2 regions of the Bacillus thuringiensis genome follow, and region 1 is predicted to be linked to the other one. Evidence: a T-box and tRNA genes for the amino acid it is inferred to sense, from the RefSeq annotation. Region 1 holds a T-box; the other holds one or more tRNA genes.

Region 1 (9,638 bases):
AAGCGTGTTCGCAGTTCCTAAGTCTATTCCAAGATCGCGAGTAAATCCACCAAATCCAAACATATTATTTATCTTCCTTTCTTGTTTTCACGGACTCATTTTTTCTTACTTTATATTATAAAAACAGTACGTTTTTTATATCTTTATCCTTTTTGTAGATAAATTTCTACAAAAAACTCATAAATCACATTATAAAACAAAATAAGTAAAAAGCATAGTCTTAAATATGACCTTTTTCCTTTAAACTCACGAATTTATGGTCACCTATTATAATATGATCAAGCACTTCAATTCCGATAATCTGGCCACATTCTACTAAGCGTTTTGTTACTTCAATATCTTCACGGCTCGGCGTGGGGTCTCCTGAGGGATGGTTATGGAGACATATGATAGAGGCTGCTGCACGACGGAAGGCTTCTTTAAAAACTTCCCTTGGGTGTACAATTGACGTGTTTAAACTTCCAATAAAGATCGTTTGCCTATGTATAACTTGATTTTTTGTATTTAAATATAAACAAACAAAATGCTCTTGTTGTAAAAAACGCATTTCTTCCATCATGTATTTCGCACAATCTTCTGGACTTCGAATACTATATCTATTTTGATATTCTAAACGTACCATTCTTCTACCTAGTTCAAAGGCCGCCATAAGTTGCGATGCCTTTGAAATCCCAACACCATGTATACTAATTAGCTCTTCTAATGTTGCATCTTTCAACATACGCAAGCCATCAAATTGGTGTAAAATTTTATCCGACAACTTTAAAACTGTTTCTTCTTTAGAACCTGTTCTGAGCAACACTGCGAGAAGCTCTCGATTTGATAAACTTCCAGCACCTTCTAACAATAAACGCTCCCGTGGTTGTTCTTCTCTTACAACATCACGAATACCGTTCATCTCTCCACCCCTTTATTTGTTCTCTCAAAGAAAACCCCATGCAATTTTACGCATGGGTTACATCAATATCAAATTGTTTTAATTCCCGAACGAGACGTGCAATTGGTAAGCCAACTACACTATAGTAGTCCCCTTGAATATGTTGAACGAAAATAGACCCTTTACCTTGAATCCCATAACTACCTGCTTTATCAAGAGGTTCTTTCGACGCGACGTATGTATCAATTTCCTCTTCTGTTAATTCCCAAAACGTAACTTCTGTACGCTCATAAAAAGTAACCGTTTTTTCTTTTGATATAATCGCAACACCTGTATACACTTCATGTGTTTTCCCTGATAGTAATTGTAACATCTCTTTCGCCTCATCCTCATTAGAAGGCTTACCAAGAATACGCGACTCATATGTAACAATTGTATCTGCACCTAACACAATGTGATCACTATTATTTTCTGCAACCGCTGATGCTTTTTGCAAGGCAAGCGACATTACAATATCAGAAGGCGATGAATATGCACCAATTGTTTCCTCTACTTCACTTACAACGATTTCAAATGGTACGCTAGCTAACTCAAGCAATTCCTTCCTCCGAGGTGACCCTGAAGCTAAAATTATTTTTTTCATATTTTCTCCTTCCTTTCTCACATGAAGCAGAACAATTTATATCAATCGTATCAAAGGAATAGTTTGCCCACAAATGAAAGAAATATTAATTTCTCTAACTAAAAATAACACTTCTTTATTGCATACGATTATATTCCTGTCATAGAGAAAGCACTTTGCTCTAAATTCAAAAGAAAAGAAAGAAGTACATGTACTTCTTTCTTACTCATTTTATTATCCTATCATTTCACTTTCTACGAAACAATTTTTTCATACGAGAGTAAGCCATCAATAATAACTTGATTTAATTTCGCCAAAGATTCCTTATCCATTTTCCCATCTTTTACTGTTTGTACAGCTACCGACGTATACATATACAGTTTCTTTGCTTCTTCTCGCTTCATACTTTTCCCTTCTTTTTCAATCACTTTCCATTCTTTTTCAATCGCTTCTATATCTTTTGCGCTGCTTTTTCCACCAACTTGTACGCTAGAAGCATATTTTGCTAAATGAGTGTATAATGGCTGCACTTTTGTTAAAAATGTTCCTACTTCTTTATCATCTTTCAGCAATGCTTTATCTGTTATATCCCAGTTCTTCTTTAAAACGGAGACACCATCATTTTTATACTTAGTCATTAATTGATTTATAGCCTGTTCATCGCTAGCAATACCAACAACTATTGCATACTTATCCCCGCTCGGTCTCAAAGCACCAATGCCCCCATTGCCTTTCCATTCTTCAAGAGCTGCCTGTCCTTTTTCTTCAGAAGAATAAAGCCCCCCTTGAACAAAAAATAATTTCATCGGATCCAATGACGTTCCTGCCTGCGCCTTTTGTTTTTCTTCTTTCGGTGCTGGTGTTTGTTCTGCCGTTCCACCCACCTTTGATTCTCCATTTCCAGTCGGCCTTGAAGCAGTTACTTCACTTCCTCCTGTTGTTCCTTGTCCAGTAAGTAAATGAAGCATCCCCATTCCAAACGCCGTACCGATAATAATTGCGGTTGCAACGATTGCAATTAATGTATTACTCCACTTCTTTCGGTATTTTTCCACAGACATTGATTTCGCTTTTTGAAACGGAACAACATTTTTCGGTCGTTCACTTTCTACTACCATCCATTCAAATTCATCTTTCTTCTTTTCCTCATACTTCGCTTCTGTTCCATTCACTTTCACTGAGATCGTTCGTGATTGCTTGTCCATACACTCACACCTCACCTCTTATCGTTGTCCGCATCATATCATATTCATTTCACAAAAAAACGAGATATTTGTCAGAGGAATTCGCCAAATAACCCTATATATTTATCTTATATGTATGCATTTGACTTCATTTGTAGAACAAAAAAACTAGATAGCAAAGACTATCTAGTTTTTCTCTCGAATATATTTTCGAACTTCAGAAATGAAATAAAGAGAACCTGTTATGATAAAAACATCATTTTTCCCTATCATTTCAACTTTTGTATCAATTGCCTCTTTCCAATTTTCAAAAACTAGTTTTGATTCTTTTTGCGAATATGATGCAAGCTTGTCGGCAGAAATAGCACGATCAAAGGCGAATGTTGTAAAAATAATTTCATCTGCAATGGTTTCTAATTGGCCTACCATGTTATGCAATTGTTTATCACCAAGGGCAGTAAATAAAACTATTACATTTTTATCTTTATAATGCGCTTCTACTGTTTTCACAAGGCTTTCAATACCTTCTGGATTATGAGCACCATCTATAATAATATCCGGGTTACTTTGTAGCTTTTCAAAGCGCCCAATCCAATACGCTTCCCGTAATCCCGTTCTTATTACCTCTTCCTCAATTAAAAATGATAAATATGTTTTTACATACATTACCGCCATAAGTGCTAGCGCTGCATTTCCTACTTGATGAATACCTTTCATTGAGATTTGCAAATCTTCAAATGCGGAAAAAGGACAAGTAAAATCAAACTGTTCCCCATCTTCGTTAGACTGTTTATGTAACACTGTAAAATGATTGCCAAGTTCGTATAAGTTTGCATGATTTTCCTTTGCAACATTTTGAATGACTTGCAAAGCTTCTTCATCTTGTACACCAGTAATTACCGGCACGCCAGACTTAATAATCCCCGCCTTTTCATATGCAATTTCTCCTAGTGTATTCCCTAAAATATGCATATGATCGTGACCGATATTCGTAATAATCGTGAGAACAGGGTGTATAACATTGGTAGAATCAAAACGTCCACCAAGCCCTGTTTCAAATAAAACAACATCACAGAAATTGACTTTACCGAAATAGCAAATTGCCATAACAGTAATAATTTCAAACTCAGTCGCTTCCCCTAAATCTGTCTCATCTAGCTTTTCAACGACTGGCTTTACCATCTTTACGAGTTCAGTAATCTCTTCATCTGCAATTGGTGTTCCATTCACACTAATGCGCTCATTAAATGTTTCGATGTAAGGAGAGGTAAACGTTCCTACCTTATATTTCGCGCCTTCTAACATGTAGCGCATATATGTTAACGTTGAACCTTTTCCATTTGTACCAGCAAGATGAACACATTTTATATGACGCTCTGGATTTCCGAGCTCTTCTAGCATCCAACTCATTCTTTCTAATCCTGGTTTAATACCAAATTTCAACCGGGTATGAATCCACCCTATCGCTTCTTCGTATGTATGTATCACGTATGCTTTTCCCCTTTCAAAAGACAACTTTCATAGTTCTATTATACGCAAAGAAAAGAGACTCACCAATATAGTGAGTCTCTAAAAACATTTTTACTTTTCAAGATCTGCTAGACGTTGACGAACTGCTTCGCGTTTTTCTAGGTAATCTTGCTCTTTCGCACGCTCTCCTTCAATAACCGCTGCAGGAGCTTTCGCTACGAAACCTTGGTTAGAAAGTTTCTTCTGTACACGTTCTACTTCTTTATCAAACTTCTCAAGTTCTTTCTCAAGACGAGCTCTCTCTTCATCAAGATTGATAAGATCAGCTAACGGTAAGAATAACTCCGCACCTGATACGATTGCAGTCATCGCTTTTTCTGGCGCTTGTAAATCCGTTTGAATTGTTAATTCACTTGGGTTACAGAAACGCTCAATGTAAGAGCTATTTTTCGTAAGTTGAGCAAGTACAGCCTCATCTTTTGCTTTAATTTGCATTTGAACTTTTTTGCTCATTGGCGTATTAACTTCTGCACGGATGTTACGAACAGAACGAATGATATCAACTAGAAGGTGCATTTCTGCTGCCGCTTCCGTATCTTGTAAATCTTCGCGAACTGTTGGCCACGCAGCTACTGTAATAGATTCGCCTTCATGCGGTAAATGTTGCCAAATTTTCTCTGTTACGAATGGCATGAATGGGTGTAATAGACGCATTGTTTGATCTAATACGTAAGCTAAAATAGAACGAGTTGTTTTCTTAGCTGCTTCATCTTCACCGTATAGTGGAAGTTTCGCCATTTCAATGTACCAGTCACAGAAATCGTCCCAAATGAAGTTGTATAATGAACGACCAGCTTCACCGAACTCATATTTATCCATGTTACGTGTTACACTCTCGATCGTTTCGTTTAAGCGAGTTAAGATCCACTTATCTGCAACTGATTTTTCACCAGTTAAATCGATTTCTTCATACTTCATGTCATCCATGTTCATTAATACGAAACGTGATGCGTTCCAAATTTTATTAATGAAGTTCCAAGTAGATTCTACTTTTTCCATGCTGAAACGTAAATCTTGACCTGGTGCACTTCCTGTTGATAAGAAATAGCGCATTGCATCTGCACCGTACTTCTCGATAACATCCATTGGGTCAATACCGTTACCAAGAGATTTACTCATCTTACGACCTTGCTCATCACGAACTAAACCGTGAATTAATACATCTTTAAATGGACGCTCGCCTGTAAACTCTAAACCTTGGAAAATCATACGAGATACCCAGAAGAAGATGATGTCATAACCAGTTACTAGTGCATCTGTTGAATAGTAACGTTTGAAGTCTGCTGAATCTTCATTTGGCCAACCAAGTGTTGAGAATGGCCATAACGCTGAACTGAACCATGTATCAAGTACGTCGTTATCTTGATTCCAGTTTTCAATATCTGCTGGTGCTTCTGTACCTACGTATACTTCACCAGTTTCTTTATGATACCAAGCTGGGATGCGGTGTCCCCACCATAATTGACGAGAAATACACCAGTCATGAATGTTTTCCATCCAGCGTAAATATGTGTTTTCAAAACGCTCTGGTACGAACGTTACTTTTTCTTCTTCTTTTTGTTGAAGTGCTACTGCTTTTTCTGCAAGTGGAGCCATTTTTACGAACCATTGTGTTGATAAGTAAGGCTCAACTACTGCACCGCTACGCTCACTATGACCTACTGAATGCATATGAGGCTCGATTTCTACTAATACGCCAGCTTCTTGTAAGTCTTTCACTAATTCTTTACGGCATTCGAAACGATCCATACCGTTATACTTACCAGCTTTCTCGTTCATCGATCCATCTTCGTTCATTACTAAGATGCGTGGTAAGTCATGACGGTTACCCACTTCAAAGTCGTTCGGATCATGAGCTGGTGTAATTTTTACAACGCCTGTTCCGAAGTCTTTTTCTACGTACTCATCAGCAATAATCGGAATCTCACGGCCTACGATTGGAAGTGTAACTGTTTTTCCGATTAAATGTTTGTAACGATCATCTTCTGGATGAACTGCTACCGCTGTATCACCAATCATCGTTTCTGGACGAGTAGTAGCAAGGCGAATGTGACCTGAACCGTCTGTTAACGGATAGTTCATATGGTAGAATGCACCTTGAACTTCTTTATGAATTACTTCAATATCAGAAAGAGCTGTGCGTGTTGCTGGATCCCAGTTGATAATATATTCACCGCGGTAAATTAAGCCTTTTTCGTATAATTGAACGAATACTTTATTAACCGCATCAGATAAACCTTCGTCTAATGTGAAACGTTCGCGAGAATAGTCTAGCCCTAAACCAACTTTCCCCCATTGTTGACGAATGTGAGAAGCGTACTCTTCTTTCCACTCCCAAGCTTTTTCAAGGAATTTCTCACGGCCAAGATCGTAACGTGAAATACCTTCTTCACGAAGTTTTCCTTCTACTTTCGCTTGTGTTGCGATACCAGCATGGTCCATTCCTGGAAGCCATAACACATCGTATCCTTGCATACGCTTCGTACGAGTTAAAATATCTTGAAGAGTTGTATCCCAAGCATGACCTAAGTGTAACTTACCAGTTACGTTCGGAGGTGGAATTACAATTGTATACGGTTGTTTCTTCTCGTCTCCTGTTGCTTCAAAATACTTGCCTTCAAGCCACCATTGATAAAGGCCTTCTTCAACGGACATATGATCATATTTAGTTGGTAAATTCTTTTCCGTGTTTGACATTATTTTCCCTCCTTAAAATAAAAAATGTCCCTCATCCAAAAAGGACGAGGGACATCGCGGTACCACCTTTATTTACAAACAAATTCATAATTTGCTTATACTCTTAATTTGATAACGGACAAATCCGTCTTTTCCTAATGAGAACTATTCCGTTCAGAAAAGATGCTCCAGGGCTACCTTCTAACATAACTATCTAGAGAATCTCCCAGCTAATGATTCTCCTCTCTGAAGACGTTTCATGTTATACTCTTCCCCTTCAAGGCATTTATATGATTGTTAATTATTATATACAATAGTGTAAAAAACGAAACCTTATTCGTCAAGATAAATTTAAAACTATGGCTTTTCGGGTGAATACAAAAAAGATAAGTAGCATTCTCTACTTATCTTCTTTATCCCGCTATTTGCGGGCAGTAAGACCCCCACCTCAAAATTCAACTGAAGCAAAGAAGTTAGATGGGAGCCACCCACTGATTAAAGTTTCACTTTACCCGTTCCCTTGCTGGGCAGCTTGTAATTGTGACAGGAAATATTCTATATTGCTAACGAGCCAATGCGATTGTTGCAAACTCTTTACTTCGCGCAGTTCATTTTCCTCGCTGCGATTATCTTTTCTTTTCCTATAAGACCCGATTTGTCGAATAAATTGTGATGGATACGTCATATAAGCAAACATGAGAAGTTGCTCTTCTTTCGTAAATGGAAAATTTTTTTGATACATTTGATACCATTCAAACCGATCACTTCTTGCGATTGGATATGTGTTTAAAGACCGCGAATAAAAACCTACTATATCTTGCACAGGCGTTGCAAACTTCGATTTTTCCAAACTAATAAAATAGCCATTCCGCTCATAGTCAAATAAAAAATGATTAAGCGACACGTTACCATGCACAAAAGTAATACGTGTTTTCTCTTTTTCTTTCATCGCATCGTTCCACTCATTTAATTGCTTCGTTGCAAATTCACGCGCTCTCATTACATGATGATAGTACGTGCAATATTGTAATTCAAACGGAGACATATACCATTTCGATTCAGATTCTACGAGAAACTCTTCTAACATCTCACCATCATTTTCCCAGCGATCGGATATAGTTGTATAATGTTTTTCTAAATCTTCTTCCGTATATGTTTCTTCCTTCACAGTTTTTTGATGCAACGTTCCGAGTGTCTGAAACATTTTATGGTATTGATCATTGTCTTCGCCGTTTCCTTCTGCACGTTCTAACCAAGGCATTAAATAATAATTATACGTCCCGTCACTTAAAATATAATTTCCATCCGTCGCATGGTATATAGGTACATAATTTGAAAAACCTTTCTCCTTCAAATATTGAATATGATGCAGAAAATTATTCCGCTCTAACTTTCTGCCTTCTATTTTCTTGAGTGCATATGGACCTTGATTCGTATAAATTTTCATTACACTTCCGTGCTCTTCCATATGCTGCGTATCCAATCTATATTGCCTCACGATAGGTTCATAGTGATTTCGTAATTCAATATCCATACGAATAACCCTTTCTATTCAAAACATAGCCTCTAAGAAAAGAAGCGAGTGAAAACACTCACTTCCTTATTTCGCCTTTACCCTTGAAACGGGAATATAAATAATTTGCCCCGTATTTAAAAATATATCTTCTGTTTGATTGACACGGTACACATTTTGTACAGACGTTTCATAACGTTCTGCAATAGATTCAATTGTATCCCCTTCTTGCACGAAATACATTCTTAACTTTGTAAATTCTTCTTCCGGTTCTTTCGTAAATAGTTTTGTTAAATAAAGCGCATTTTCATCTCGCTGTGAGTACTCTTCTTCTTGTTCTTCCTGCTTTTTCGCTTTTTCTTTCTTGAAATCTTTTCGCCCAAACAATTCAAATTGCGGCGTTGTTTCTTGCTCCGCTTCACGCTCCACAAATTCATGTTCTTCTATTTTCTCTTCTTCTAATTCCTGTTCTTTTCTTTCCTCTAACTGGAACGGTTCAAATGCGTAATCTTCCCACTCATCTGATTCCTTATATGTTGGTTCTTCTACATGCGGCGCCGGTCTATTTTCATCCTCTTGCGCTGAATCTTCTTCTAACTCCGCATACACCGTCTCTTCCTCTTCAGCTTCATCCTCGCTTCTCTCTTCATCACATAAACCGGTAATAGATATATCCGCTAATAATTGTAAGCAACCATTTTCCTTTAATTCATAATCAAATTCCTCAATTGATACATATAGTTCTTCAATTACTTTCACTCGATTTCTCGGAATTGATATTTCAAGCGGAAAGGAATGAACAAGTTCATTAACCCCATCTTCCCTTGTTTCTACATAATCAATTGACTTTGCTGGCGATAGTTCTCTTAATGAATACGCCGAATCATCTTTTCGTGCAACATACTCTCCCGTTAAATCTAATTGCCCTCTCACAATTACTTCATGATCAAGCTCTTCTATCTCAACGTCTGGATCTAACGAAATTGACAAAAGTTCATCGACTTCCTGTCCCTTTTGGAACCAAACAGATTCTTTTAATGAAAATCGTAACGAATGATCTGCAGCCACTTCTTTTCCCCCTCCCAAACTATATGTCATTACAGATTTATGTAGGGAAAGCTTACTTTATGAATAAAAAAAATCGCTCCCCTTATGGAGAGCGATTTTTCTCTAATACATTATTTTAATTTTGACATTGCAATTTCAGCTGCTGCAATCGTCGCCTCAATATCTGCG
Region 2 (9,638 bases), 2.3 Mb from region 1:
AAAAATTACCACTAAATCCATTTACTATAAATTACTTATATTATATAATCAAATTAAATGATAGATAAGGAGTGTAGTATATGAATAAAAAAACTATCTTCTATTTATTAACTTGTCTACTACTTGTAGCTAGTACTACTTATATAATATGTAACAAAAGAGAACAAGTGCCACCTATATTAGTATCGGACGAACAAGAATACTATGTTACAAATGAACCTGCCAAAATAGAAGAAGTTGGGCAAAAACTTGGCGAAGTAACAAAGAAAATTAAAACAAGTAAAAAACCTACTAAAAATAGAGAACCTAATACATTACAAGAGAAAACAGAAGTATTCACAATGATTGAGGGAGAAAAAAGTGATTACCAGCCTTTAATCATAAAGGAAACTTATAGTGATGAATATAGGGTAGTGAGGCCGATGTTGAAGCAAGTATTATGATGAAAAGGAGATTCTTTTGTAGACATTAATTTCGTATCCGTGGGTGTTAAGAAAAATATTTGTCTTTTTCCTCCTATCGGTGCTGTTTACATTTTGATGAATAGAGGAGCGATACAAAAGAGAGATTTTATATTTATTATTTGCTGCTATGAATATATCACTTTGGTTATTGCTTATGATTTTTGATTGGAGTATGTGGATGGTAGTAGGGCATTATTTGTTTGGAGCAGTTGTTATTGTTTTTTCGAATATGAATAAGAGCTAAGCCAGCAACCTTAAAGTTGCTGGTTTTTATTTTGCTATTTATAATGAAGAAACAAATTTTTAATAGAGAGTAGTGGGCGTTATGAGATGGAAAGAGGGAACGTTTGAAAAAATAGACACGAATGACTCATCTGTTGAGCAACTTATAAACACGTTTAAGGAACAAAACTTAATTGGTGGAGCAATAATAAGCTGTTTTAAAGTGCATAACGAAAATTTTTTTAAAGAAATACCACATTCGAAAGATGGATATGAGCACTTCTTTAGAAGAATCTTCAACTCTTTAGACATAATCAATAACTTAGAAGAGTTAAAAATACATACATCAGACAAATATAAGTTTCGTTTTAAAGAGCAGCTGGCAGTTATGCTTGATGGTAGCATTGCTGCGCAAATTTTGTGGGGCGGAGCATATGAAGGGTTTAAGGAACGACCAGTTATCGCAAAACAATTAGCAGTCAATGTATGTCAATATATGTTCCAAGATCGATACGAAGATATTAAAGTGTTCGAAAGCTATCGCCCTTGGACAGATTGGTTTTACGATGTTGCGTGGGATGTTACTTGGATGGTGTTAGATAGTAGGGAACAGAAAATGTGGTTCATTTGTGCTACGGATACAGATTGATAGAAGGGGGACCTTGTAGGAATGCTGCAAGGCCCTTTATCTTTTGGAAATTAATAGAAAACGAATCATATAAATGCTATACTAAAAAATGTTTGTAATGTCAGTTTCATAATATTGTATGATGCTGACTTACTAGAAAAGATAAGAGGAGAATGAGCGTGCAAAAGATAAAGAGATTATTGCTATTAATGATGGTAGTAGGATTAACAGCAGGTGTTTTAGCAGGGTGTGCAAATCCGAAAGATACTACAGAAGAATTTTTAACAGCGATACAAAAAGGTGATGTAGAAAAGGCTCGTACATTTGTTGAGAGTGACAAGGAATTTAATAAACTAAATGAAAAAACAGATGATGCTGAGGCAAAAGCAATGCTAAGTGCAATTACAAAGAACTTTAAATTTGAAAAGATAGAAGAAGTATCGAAAAAGGATGACAAAGCAGAAGTGAAAGTGAAAATTACATCTGCTGATCTATCCGTTGCTGTAACAAAAGCAGTGGGAGAAGTTATGCCAATGGCTTTCGCTAGCGCATTTAGCGAAGACAAAGAACAATCTGAAAAAGCGATCGAAAAAACAATGACCTCAACTATCATCAAAAACTTAACGGATAAAGATGCAGCAATGGCAACTCGCGAAGTTACATTGAACTTAAAGAAAGACAAAGATGGCGACTATAAAATCGTTGCTGACGATAACTTGAAAGAAGTATTGTTTGCCAATGCAAAGTCTTTGGAGAAGATGTTTGGTGGGAAGTAATTGAATGAGATAAAAAAGAGACACCATATCACGTAGAAGGTTGATATGGTGTCTCTTTTTTATGAACCTGGAGAGGTTTGAACTCACGAAATTAATTATATAAATTAGATATTGTGTTTTTGGAATTCAAGACATAAAGCTAGTTGTAACAGAGGAGGTACTGTATTCTATGTTTTCTTATGCGGATCCTGTAACGTAGAAAGGTAAAATTTCTGGACCAGATTTTAATTAGTGTTCCTTCAGCTTTAATGAGGAGGTGTACGAAGATGTTGTGACTATGCCTGCTGGATACTATTAATTGTGAAGTTAAATAAGACAACAATTTATTAGAGGAAGATTAGTTAGTTTAAGTATCAGATTTAGGTGTTTAACAGGGGTACTAATTAATTTCAGTTCTTCCATGAAAAATTATAGAAAAAGTATGGATAAACAAATTCTTGTTTTAAGTGAATTTTGTAAATGTGGGGGCTGCTTTAAATAAAGATGGTCAAACACTATGTAAATAATTGAGAGTATTAAAATATGCAGAATTGCATATTAAATATTTAAAATCTTATGCTAACCTTATAATGCGAAATATAACATTTGTTGGTAATGATTCATTTTTGAAAGATAAAAAATGAATCATTACAGTGGTATACAATTCACTGTCCTATAGCATAAACGATAATAACGAAAGCTATTTGAAGTCCATTGAAGGAAATAAGTTATTAAAAAAGATTCCATATAGGGAATTTGTTGAAAATTCAGATTCTACAAATGTCATCTTATTTTTAATGTCTTATAAGAGTGACGCCATTAGAGGGCAAAATATTGTAGTTGACTATGGATATACAATTGTATAAATAAATCATCTTGAGAATTAAGGGTGTGGATAATGAGTTTACTAATTAAAGATTTAACAAAGAAATTTGACGAGCATGTTGCAGTGAATAATTTGAATATCGAGATACCAAAAGGTGAAATATTTGGATTCTTGGGCGGGAATGGAGCAGGTAAAACGACTACATTTCGAATGATACTTGGCCTTTTATCGAAATCAAGCGGAACCATTTCATGGAATGGTAAGCCTATAAATTATGATGTAACGGATAAGATTGGGTATTTACCCGAAGAACGTGGGCTTTATGCGAAAATGACTGTCAAAGAACAAGTTAATTTTTTTGCAAAATTAAAGAACATGAAAAGTAAAGATGCAGAAAAAGAACTTCACTATTGGCTGGAGCGTTTTAATATTACTGAGCATCTGAACAAAAAGGTAGGAGAACTTTCTAAAGGGAATCAGCAAAAAATTCAGCTGATAACAGCGATTATACATAAGCCTGAACTTTTAATTTTAGATGAACCATTTAGTGGTTTAGATCCAGTAAATGTTGAAATGTTAAAAGAAGCTGTTCTTGATATGCAAAAACAAGGGGCGTCGATACTTTTTAGTTCACATCGTATGGAACATGTGGAAGAGTTATGCCAACACATTTGTATCATGCACAAAGGAGTACCTGTTGTTCAAGGAGATATTGCCAAAATTAAAAGTGACTTTGGTAAAAAGAATGTTGTAATCGTTGGCGATCATGACTTTGATCATTTGAAAGAAATAAAAGGTGTAGAAAGTATGAAGAAACGTAAAAATGCAGTTACTCTTAAAATTTCATATGAAGAAGTTTCGCATGTTTTATTTAAAGAGATAACGAAATTAGGTTTTGTTAAAAAATTCGCAGTAGAAGAACCTACATTAAATGACATCTTTATTGAGAAAGTAGGTGCACAGCATGAATAGTTTCTGGACGATTTTTTTACAAAACTATAAATCTAAGGTAAAAGCTACATCATATATTGTTATTACAATCATGATTTCTATGTTAATTATAGGAATGATGAATTTTGAAAAAATTTATAACTATTTTGTAGGTAACGAGGAAGAGCAAGTTGTCGTTGTTACAGAAAAAGAAGAATTATATACAACAATTCAACAAGTGTTTAAAAATGTCGATAGTAAGATACATGTTAAACATAGTACGGATAAACAAAAAGCAGAATCAGGTGTTAAAGATGGTAATTATACATATGCAATCGTTGTAGAGGAATTGGATAATAAGCAACTAAAGGCTACGTATATAACTGAGACAGATACAAATCAGCAAGATGTTAGTAAGGTTCAAACGATTTTATCTCAAATACAATCTTCTAATTTCGCGCAGCAATTAAATCTATCACAAGATGAATTAAAGGTGTTAACAATGCCAGTAGAAATTCATACCAAAACTATATCAGATAAGGTTAAAGATGGAAAACATACAGAGGGTGTAGGGATTTTAATTAATACCTTTATCATGCTAAATTATTTAATGATATTATTGTATGCTGCACAATTAGCTACAGATGTTGCAACAGAGAAATCTTCTCGTGTCATGGAGTTAGTTGTTTCAAGTATTTCGCCTACCAAACATTTATATGCGAAGCTATTTTCAACATTATCAGCAGGTATTACGCAAATCATAATTTGGTGTTCGGTCGCAACTGTTGGGTATAAAACATCAGTTAATGATTCGGAAAATGATATTTTAAACAGTATTGATTTTAATTCTATTGCTCCTACTTTAGTGGTGTATGGGATTCTATTCTTCACATTAGGATTCTTATTATATGGCTCATTATCTTGTCTACTCGGCTCTATTATTAGTCGTATAGAGGAATCTTCTCAAGCTGTTATGCCGTTAACATTTATGTTAATTGCTGCTTTATATATCGCACTTTATGGAATGTCAAATCCAAGTAGCACGGTTGTTACCATTACTAGTTATATACCTTTCTTTACTCCTATTGTTATGCTCGTTCGAATTGGATTCCTCAATATCCCAGTATGGGAGATTGCGCTTGCATTAGCGATTCTAATCGCAACAATATGTATGATGATTGGTTTAACGAGTCGTGTTTACCGCGGTGGCGTATTATTATATGGTAAAGGCGCATTTAGTAATATCAAAAGGGCAATCAAGTTAGGGGAAAAATAAGATTGGTTTATTCATATTTAAAAAGACTACATAGTTAATCTATGTAGTTTTTTGTTGTTACGATAATTTTTATATATAAATTATCGTATTAAGCTATTTTTCAAAGAGAACTTTAAAAAGATCCCAAAAGAGAGTAAAGAATCGAGTTCTGGCGAACAACGCAGAGCGATGATTGATATAATTTATGTTTTTCTCCAAAATGAAGACAAGAAGTAGGGGGGGAATTTAGTTTTAATAATAATCATTTATTTGCTACATAAAGAAAACCCCTTGAATATCAAGGGGTTTTTCCTATGATCCCGACTGGCCTCGAACCAGCGACCTCCACCCTGTCAAGGTGGCGCTCTCCCTGCTGAGCTACGGGATCCCAACTATAAATATTACGATCAGCAATGTGTTTTCATTTCATTCGTGTAATCGAAGGATTTGTATAATTTATTGAATATTGTAACATTTGATGTATTCCTATAATAGCAACAAACTTTAATAGTGTAAAGATGTAATTTTCTGGATATTATCATTCCAATTTGTATATAAAAAATAAGCCCCGAAGAGCTTATTTTAATAATAATATCACCGCGATTATCAATGATATTTTCAAAAATACAATCATAAATAATGGAGCTCGTTCATGAGCTATCGTCCTGTAACTGTCATTCCTGCTGTGTAAATTGTATCTACAGAACCGTCAGCACTTACAACTTCAACTTTATAGCGATATGTTCCATTGTCTGAAATGTTTTCGCCATATCCTGTGAAAGTAGAAATTTCATCATTACTTCCAGCTGGAACCCATTGATTTTGCCAATGGAAGAAAGTATCATATTCTCCCCAGTTATCGCCATATTTTTTCTCGATGCTGACATTGTAATGAATATCTTCAGCTCGTTCATTTGTAATTCTTGCAATTACGTTTTGACCAAAGCTATATTCTGTAGCGTGTACTTGAACTGTAACACCATTCAACGTTTCGCTAGGACCACAAATATAACGACAGAACTCGCTTGCTCCGTCAGCATGTGCCTTCGGTGTATCAATGTTCATAGCTGTTAAACCACCTAAAGCTAAAGCTCCTGTTAATAATACTTTACCAAATGTTTTCACTTGAAATTCCCCCTAAGTATATTCTCAATTCGTTCCATAGATATCACATTAAGTAGTTTTATAACATTAATCTAATCGAACGCTTTTTTCCTCGAGTGTATTCGCTATGAATCTTTCATCTTGTAGTAATCTAACCTCTACATAAAATTTCATAGTTTTGATTCCATATATGTATCATGATTTACATAGAACAAATCTGTTAATACGTTTTGGTTATTTGCTTATTCCACCACTCTTTATTACCTTTTATTGGTAAAACGTTGATTTTATTATATACCATTATTATCTATTTACAAGAAAAAATCATACTGTATGCAAAAATGCATAATAAAAAACACTACTTGTATTCTGTAATTCAGAATACAAGTAGTGTTGGGTTTCAATTAATATTTAATTGGAACTTAATGCTAACTTTTTATGTTTAACAGTATACAATATATCATCGTTAATTAAAGTCATAATTGATAAATCTTGTTCAGGGGACGCTCTTCATGCTGAGCTACGGGATCTTCAAAAGGGAAAGTATAAGCGATTATGATAGTAATGTATAAAGGGATAATGATGAGAAGCGAATTTAGTAGAAAGTAGTCTTTGGATGTAGAGGTTATATTATTTCCGATACCAATCCAAAGGACCTTCATCACTCAAATCAACAAGAAAAGGGAACAAGAAGTGTAAAGGTAAGCTTATGAGTTCTGGCATAGCGTTCACTGTTTTCTTTGATAGATATTGCCTCCCAAAACAATACGGACAATCTTTTTCAAATGTCATGAGTATCGACCATACATCTTTTACTTTCCATTTCGTTTTACAATACGTACAACGCGCCATTGAGTTCCTCCTCAGTTTAAGGTGCTTTCTAATATATTCTACTTTATTGTACGAAAGTCATTTGAATTTGATGTGGTAAAATGCAAAACAAGCCTAACCACGTTCTACATTCAGGAAGGGGCTAGGCTTGTTTTAATTTCGATCAAAGTCTCTTTGTATCAGGCTGTTTATACATTGCCTAGATAGCTTCGCGTTAAATTCGGGAGAATAATTTTTCCATTTTCACTGTATTTTTCGAATAGATCTGATAGGAGAAAAACAAAGTTTTTATACTGTTCGTCATTTTCTTTCGGAGCATAAGACGCTGATAAATTTCTTCCCAAAAACCCTTCATAATCAAAAAGTAAATCATTTTGATATTCTTTAAACTCATACTTGCCATCTTTAAAAAAGCTGTTAAATACTTCTGGATTTTCATCTATTCCACCGCTAAAGCCTTTAAAGTTTGGGCAGGTTTTCTGGCAAATTTCTGCATTCTCTTTAATAAGTGGACTAGTTAAATCTCTACTATTCCAAACAAGAGCAACATTTGCTTTTTGTTTTAAAATTCGTTGGCATTCGATTTTGAAAGCCTCTTTATCAAACCAATGAAATGCTTGGGCAACAGTTACTAAATCTACACTATTTTCTTTTAAAGTAGTATTTTCAGCAGTTGCTTTTATGGATTGAAAACGAGAATATAGTTTTAACGATTGCTCAGCGATCTTCCTCATATCATGATTTGGTTCAACTCCAATAACATGTAAACCACTTTCAAGCAGCTGGCGGCTAAATATCCCTGTACCTGAACCAATATCAGCCACAATCCGATTCCCTTTCAGTTGGTTAGCTGAAAGCAAGTACTCAATATATTCATTAGGATAACTAGGGCGATATTTTGCATATATATCGGCCCTGTCAGTAAAATTTTCTGTTGTTTTCACAGTACTACCTTCTTTCTTACGATATTATGTACAGAAATAGAAATTAAATATGAATTCCGGCATCAGTCTCTAAGTCTACAACTTAAGAGTCCAGCTAAATAGAAAGGCTCAGTTTCTGTATTCAAATATCCTTTATCCGTTTAGTATACTATTTTAGATAATATCTTCCAAAAGACTAGAATGGCTTACTCAATTATGTTTTAAAGGGTATATTTTTATGGATTTATTTAATAATTTATGAGCGATTGTATGTCGTATTACGTTTACTTAGGTAAGAGATTTTCATTTTTGCTATTTAAATTGGCCAATATATCCTTTTTACAATTTACTGAAAATCATGTATAACAGAGATACATGATTATTTTATCTCGCTATTTGCGGGCAGTAAGATCCCTTACCTCGAAATTCAGCAAAAGTAAAGAAGTTAGGTTGGAGTCGGGCTGCCCGTAAAAGTCCGATTAGTGAGGGTTGATGAAAGTTTCACTTTATAAATATTCAGAAGTAGAGGGAGAAAAGTTGTAATGGTAAGAAAAACGTTCAAGATGCGCGTGTCTAAAAATAGAACGATTTCGATTAATGGATCGATTCTTGATGTGGATGTTACACATGATGAATTTTTACAAGAGTTTGTTGAGTGGGTTGATTCTAAAGGTTGGTCGTTTATGGGGATAACGGATGAGATTACGCCCGAGGAAGCTAGTCAAAAGTTAATAGATTCGTTGATTGATGAGAAGGATAAGAAAGAGTAATTCCTTCTTATTTTTATTGTATATTTATGTTCTTTATCGTAAAAATATGATATAGTAAAAAATAGTGAAAATTCTTCCAGTTTAATACAAATTACATATGATTGGTAGATTTATTATTTTGTTAGGGGAGTAAATGGAAAAGGGAGAGTCATATGGTAAATTTTAAGAAAATTTTGGTTTTTATTACAGTTATTTGTTTGTTTTTGTTGACACCTATGACATTGCGTGCTGAGACGAATATTGGAGTAAATCCAGAACAAGTTGCACCACCACCTGCAGAAGGACCGAATGTTTTTAGTCAGTTTGCAACGACAATTGATGCGAAAACAGGAGATGTTTTGTATGACAAAAACGCATATCACCGAGCATATCCTGCTAGTACGACGAAGGTGTTAACAGCGATTTTACTCATGGAGCATACGAAGCCAGAGGATCAATTTACATTTTCACAATTAGCGTTAGATCAAGAGAAGAGTAATTATCAAATTGAGTTTCAACCTGGAGAGACAATTAATAGAAATACTGCGCTTATGATTTTAATGGTGCTGAGTGCGAATGATGTGTCGTATGCGATTGCGGAGCGGATTGGCGGGAGTGTTGAGAATTTCGCCAATATGATGAATGAGAAAGCGAAGCAATTAGGGGCGAAAGATAGCCACTTTGTAACACCGAATGGATTGCATGATCCGAACCATTATACGACGCCGTATGATATGGCTATGATTACGAGAGGTGTGCAAAAATATCCTGAAATTTTACAAGCGATGAATACGAAACGAACGACAGTTACGACGTCTAGCCAGACGGTGTCTATTTTTAATAAATCTACTTATTTTGAAAATCCATATAGTATTGGTGGTAAGACGGGGTTTACGAATGAAGCGCGTAATACACTGGTTTTATTAAATGAGAAAGATGGAAATCGTATTA

The links. The T-box of region 1 lies ahead of AC241_RS22115 (valine--tRNA ligase). A T-box ahead of a tRNA ligase gene usually reads a tRNA of that ligase, here a tRNA-Val.
Positions count from the first base shown of each region.
Region 2: it encodes a tRNA-Val, which carries the amino acid that the T-box ahead of AC241_RS22115 (valine--tRNA ligase) is inferred to sense. The anticodon was not compared.

Region 1 is NZ_CP012099.1:4,285,061-4,294,698, forward strand. It holds gene mreB (cell shape-determining protein MreB) at 1-63, opposite strand, end outside; gene radC (DNA repair protein RadC) at 221-898, opposite strand; gene AC241_RS22100 (Maf family protein) at 945-1,520, opposite strand; gene AC241_RS22105 (hypothetical protein) at 1,754-2,704, opposite strand; gene AC241_RS22110 (bifunctional folylpolyglutamate synthase/dihydrofolate synthase) at 2,870-4,171, opposite strand; gene AC241_RS22115 (valine--tRNA ligase) at 4,265-6,910, opposite strand; T-box leader at 6,948-7,179, opposite strand; gene ysxE (spore coat protein YsxE) at 7,398-8,423, opposite strand; gene spoVID (stage VI sporulation protein D) at 8,490-9,500, opposite strand; gene hemL (glutamate-1-semialdehyde 2,1-aminomutase) at 9,581-9,638, opposite strand, start outside.
Region 2 is NZ_CP012099.1:1,244,389-1,254,026, forward strand. It holds gene AC241_RS06430 (hypothetical protein) at 81-443, shown strand; partial or broken gene AC241_RS35860 (hypothetical protein) at 472-708, shown strand; gene AC241_RS06440 (hypothetical protein) at 790-1,335, shown strand; gene AC241_RS06445 (DUF4878 domain-containing protein) at 1,494-2,090, shown strand; gene AC241_RS32685 (SDR family oxidoreductase) at 2,723-2,935, shown strand; gene AC241_RS06450 (ABC transporter ATP-binding protein) at 2,968-3,867, shown strand; gene AC241_RS06455 (ABC transporter permease) at 3,860-5,101, shown strand; tRNA gene AC241_RS06460 (tRNA-Val) at 5,396-5,468, opposite strand; gene AC241_RS06465 (hypothetical protein) at 5,738-6,205, opposite strand; gene AC241_RS06470 (hypothetical protein) at 6,815-7,036, opposite strand; gene AC241_RS06475 (class I SAM-dependent methyltransferase) at 7,204-7,959, opposite strand; gene AC241_RS06480 (hypothetical protein) at 8,481-8,708, shown strand; gene AC241_RS06485 (D-alanyl-D-alanine carboxypeptidase family protein) at 8,861-9,638, shown strand, end outside.